2 regions of the Enterobacter wuhouensis genome follow, and region 2 is predicted to be linked to the other one. Evidence: predicted binding sites of a transcription regulator. Region 2 holds the regulator's gene; the other holds the start of a gene.
The links. Region 2 encodes Fur, which represses iron uptake genes when iron is present. Its sites were predicted from a motif close to ATAATAATGAGAACNACTATCAA; they were not measured.

Region 1: a site for Fur is predicted at 1,476-1,498, ahead of sufA (Fe-S cluster assembly scaffold SufA). Genes of this name have one in related genera too.

Annotation. Positions count from the first base shown of each region.
Region 1 covers NZ_CP142124.1:2,032,204-2,034,606, reverse strand. The annotation lists gene sufB (Fe-S cluster assembly protein SufB) at 1-1,059, opposite strand, end outside; gene sufA (Fe-S cluster assembly scaffold SufA) at 1,068-1,436, opposite strand; gene VPX56_RS09720 (YqhG/Tai3 family protein) at 1,950-2,403, opposite strand, start outside.
Region 2 covers NZ_CP142124.1:1,427,373-1,429,775, forward strand. The annotation lists gene chiP (chitoporin ChiP) at 1-332, shown strand, start outside; gene chiQ (ChiQ/YbfN family lipoprotein) at 380-706, shown strand; gene fur (ferric iron uptake transcriptional regulator) at 849-1,295, opposite strand; gene fldA (flavodoxin FldA) at 1,587-2,117, opposite strand; gene ybfE (LexA regulated protein) at 2,273-2,403, opposite strand, start outside.

The DNA.
Region 1 (2,403 bases), 600 kb from region 2:
ATGTCCGCTGGTCAGCGCCACCGAGTAAAACTCGCCGATGGAGTTATCCCCGCGCAGAATGCAGCTCGGGTATTTCCAGGTGATGGCGGAGCCGGTCTCGGACTGCGTCCAGGACATCTTGCTGTTTTCGCCTTCGCACAGCGCGCGCTTGGTGACGAAGTTCAGGATGCCGCCGGTATTACCATCGCCCGGGAACCAGTTCTGCACGGTGGAGTATTTTACTTCAGCATCCTTGTGAATGATGACCTCCACCACCGCCGCGTGCAGCTGATAGCTGTCGCGTACCGGAGCGGAACAGCCCTCGATATAGCTGACGTAGCTGCCTTCATCGGCCACCAGAATGGTGCGTTCAAACTGGCCGGTTTTTTCCGCGTTGATGCGGAAATAGGTCGACAGCTCCATTGGACAGCGCACGCCTTTGGGCACGTAGATAAAGGTTCCGTCGGACGCCACCGCCGCGTTGAGCGCCGCAAAGAAGTTATCGTTGCTCGGTACGACGGTGCCGATGTACTTTTTCACCAGTTCCGGGTGGTCGTGGATGGCTTCACCGAAGGAGCAGAAAATGATCCCCTGCTCCGCCAGCTTCTCGCGGTACGTTGTTGCCACCGAGACGGAGTCAAAAATGGCGTCAACCGCCACCTCTTTCCCCTCTCGTACGGGCACGCCAAGCTGGTTAAAGGCCTCTTCAACCTCTTTGCTCAGGAAGCTGTTGTCGGCTCCGGTTTGCTGCACCGCGCCGGGCTGCGAGGCGCAGGTGTCGTCACAGCTGCCGCAGGACGGCGCGGAGTAGTAGCTGTAATCCTGATAGTTCAGCTTGTCATAGTGCGCCTTCAGCCAGTGCGGCTCGTCCATTTCGAGCCAGGCGCGGAAAGCGCTCAGGCGAAATTCGAGCATCCACTCTGGCTCGTTGCGTTTAGCCGAGATGGCGCGCACGACATCTTCGTTGATGCCTTTGGCCAGCTCGTCGGTCTGCAGCTGCGTGAAGAACCCTTCTTTGTAATTAAGGTGTCCGCCGCCCCAGGTATTTACATCACTCGTTGCTTCAGTATTACGAGACATAGTACCGCCTATACCCCAAAGCTTTCGCCGCAGCCGCATTCGTTCTGGGCTTTCGGGTTATGAAATTTGAATAATTGATTTAAGCCTTCACGCACGTAGTCCACTTCAGTGCCGTCGATGAAGGGCATCGCCTGAAGCGCGACGTACAGCTTTGCGCCGTCGGTTTCAAAGACCAGATCGTCTTTTGCGGGCTCTGTAACCGTATCCAGCACGTAGCCAAAACCCGCACAGCCGGTTTGCTTCACGCCCAGACGCACGCCAAGGAGATCGGGGTTTTTCGCTACCAGCTCGTGGATATGCGCCGCAGCCGATGGCGTGAGCGTGAGGCCGCGCCAGGCGAAATCGGCCGGATTGAAGGTTTCTGAATGTAATTCCATAGGTCCACCTCGTGTAATAAGCCTCAGGGGCATAACACCATGTTAGTGATAACGATTATCACTTCAACCCCTTGCGAGCAGGGGCTTTAGGCTAAACCGCCCTTTTTGGCTGCTTTTACTAAGCATAGACCCTGTCAGAAGATGCGGGCGGGATGGACGTAATTGTTCAATGCATTGATAAATAATGGATTTTGTTAACTTAATCGGCGTGATAAGTAGAAAGGTAAAATATGCATCGGAAATGCCTATTTTTGAGATAGATTTTTGACTTTCTGCGAAATCAGGCAAGTACTGTTAAATCAGCAGGTTAGTTTTTACGGGTGCGGATAATACCGGACAAAAGCACCACCAGCCATGATTGCAATAATGAGGAATGCTTCTGACGGGTTCGCGTATAGCATCGCCAGCACTTCAGGCAGTCAGCGTTTGTTCAGAAAAAAGCCTGCGGGATGGCGGACACAGAGAGAATGAAAAACCCCGGTATGTAAAACCGGGGTTGATGCTGACTACGATTTAAAGTCCGCTTTCTGCTGCGGCCTTTGCCTGGGCAACTGCCCCGGCACTAAATATTGGATGCTCGTGATTGTTCGTGACGTCACGAACGCGATAGATTTTCCATGCATCATCTTCCCGACGAAGAAATACTTCAAGGTGTATGCTTCTCCCGCCGCCAGTTCCCTCAGTTACCTGGACGACTTCACCGTTTAAAAATGGCCTTCCGTCTTCCACGCGTAATGCAGGTATCCATTGGCGAGAGTAATCCTGGGTATACGTAAAATAGTCAGACTCAATTAACTCTTGTTCAGAGATTTCCTGTATGGCGCAGATGCGAGCAACAGTATCAGCAGAAACATATTTACGCAGTTCGTCGGCAGGATAAATCCTGGCTTCATCGCTGCCGAATGCGGAAAGATAGGATCTATAAAATGATTCGGTAACGTCTTGCGCACTCCGATCTCGATTGGCA
Region 2 (2,403 bases):
AAAAAGCGGTCTTCTTCGGCGCGATGTACGATCTCAAAAACTGGAACCTCGCAGGCTGGTCGGTTGGCGCTTCCTACGCTTACGGCTGGGATGCAAAACCAAGCAGTGCACCAATCTACGATCAGAGCCAGCGCCTGAAAGAATCTGCCTACAGCCTGGATGCAGCATATGTACTGCAGGATGGTCGAGCCAAGGGCACGATGTTCAAGCTGCACTTCACGCAGTATGACAACCATTCCGATCTGCCAAGCTATGGCGGTGGCTACAACAACATCTTCCAGGATGAGCGTGACGTGAAATTCATGGTTATCGCACCATTCACTATCTTCTGATGAACGCGCCGGCGGGCTATGTCCCGCCGACATGGAGACTGCACATGATGAAAAAAATGGTAATCGTCGCGCTGCTGGCATCGGGGCTGGTGGGGTGTGCGCAGGATCGGGCGCAGAAAGAGGATTCACGTCTTAAAGAGGCGTACAGCGCCTGCATCAACACTGCACAAGGATCGCCGGAGAAAATCGAGGCCTGTCAGAGCGTGCTTAACGTGCTGAAGAAAGAGAAAGCGCATGAGCAGTTCGCGACGCAGGAGAACGTCCGCGTAATGGATTATCAGGCCTGCATTCAGGCGCGTAAAACCGGTAACGATCAGGACGTAGCGAAGCGTTGCGATAAGATCTGGGACGAGATCCGCAATAACAATAAATAAGTTGCTTTACGCCCGGTGGCGCTGCGCTTACGGGGCCTACAACGGTGTCACAGCCCGTAGTCCCCGTAAGCGCAGCGCCACCGGGCTTTTTTCAGGCAAAAAAAAGCCAACCTTACGGCTGGCTCAGAGTATGAACACTCACTTATTTTGCGTCGTGCGCATGTTCATTTTCGCGGCAATCGCCTTCTGCACAGTGACCGTAGAGGTACAGGCTGTGGTTGGTCAGGCGGATGCCGTGACGCGCGGCGATTTCACGCTGGCGTGATTCGATTGAATCATCGCTGAATTCAATGACCTTGCCACAATCGAGGCAGATCAGGTGATCGTGGTGGTGCTGCTGGGTCAGTTCGAAAACGGATTTACCGCCTTCGAAATTATGACGGGTAACAATGCCCGCGTCATCGAACTGGTTCAGCACACGATACACGGTTGCCAGCCCAATCTCTTCGCCCATGTCGATAAGACGCTTGTAAAGGTCTTCCGCACTGACATGGTGATTGTCTGGCCCCTGAAGCACTTCAAGGATTTTTAACCGAGGAAGCGTTACTTTCAGGCCAGCCTTCTTTAATGCGGTATTGTTGTCAGTCATGCGGAATCTGTCCTGTTGCTAAACGATTCACTTCTAAAGAAGAAGTGACAGAAAATGCACTTGGGATAATGCGTCTCATTATAGAACTGCCATGCCTAAATGAAAACTGCAAGTCTCAAGCAAAGTATGCTTATAAAAACGTGGTATCACCAACAAACTTGTTCGATGGCACCCACTTTTTACCAGGGGGATATTGTACAGGTCTGAGCGAAAAAGTTAAAAGTTTGTAGCAATTAATTTAATCGGTTTTACCTGGAAAACGGGCGCAGCCGGAGCTGCGCCGCAGGAGTATCAGGCGTTAAGGATGTCGTCCAGGTTCAGCTCTTCGCGAACCTGCTTAACCCATTTTTCAACGCGCTCAGCGGTGAGTTCCGGCTGGCGATCTTCGTCGATAGCCAGACCCACGAAGTGGTCGTCATCCGCCAGGCCTTTGGACGCTTCAAAGTGGTAACCCGCCGTCGGCCAGTGGCCTACGATAGCAGCACCGCGCGGCTCAATGATGTCGCGGATGGTGCCCAGCGCGTCGCAGAAGTACTCTGCATAGTCTTCCTGATCGCCGCAGCCGAACAGGGCAACGAGCTTGCCGTTGAAGTCCACTTCTTCCAGGGTTGGGAAGAAATCATCCCAGTCGCACTGCGCTTCGCCGTAGTACCAGGTGGGAATGCCCAGCAGCAGGATGTCATAGCCTTCGAGATCTTCTTTGCTGCTCTTGGCGATGTCGTGCACATCGGCAACGTCTTTACCGAGCTGTTTTTGAATGTTTTTTGCGATATTTTCGGTATTGCCGGTATCACTGCCGAAGAAAATGCCGATGATTGCCATGAGTAAAATAACCTCTTGAAACTTAATGGTATGGTGGCGCAATTTGTCCACGGATAAGGGCAATAATAGCAGAACAGGCAACCCTGCGGAAACAGCTATCGCGCAGGACTGCACTCTGTGCTACATGAAAAGGGTAATAAAGGAGATTTTCAGACTTATGCCTTGCCGCGCAATGTCTCAAGCTGGGTGATTAACATCTCTTCAATCAGCTCGCTGCGGCTGATGTTACGCGCCTCGGCCAGCTCATTCAGTGCATCGACGGCATCGGCATTGAGCTTCAGTTCGA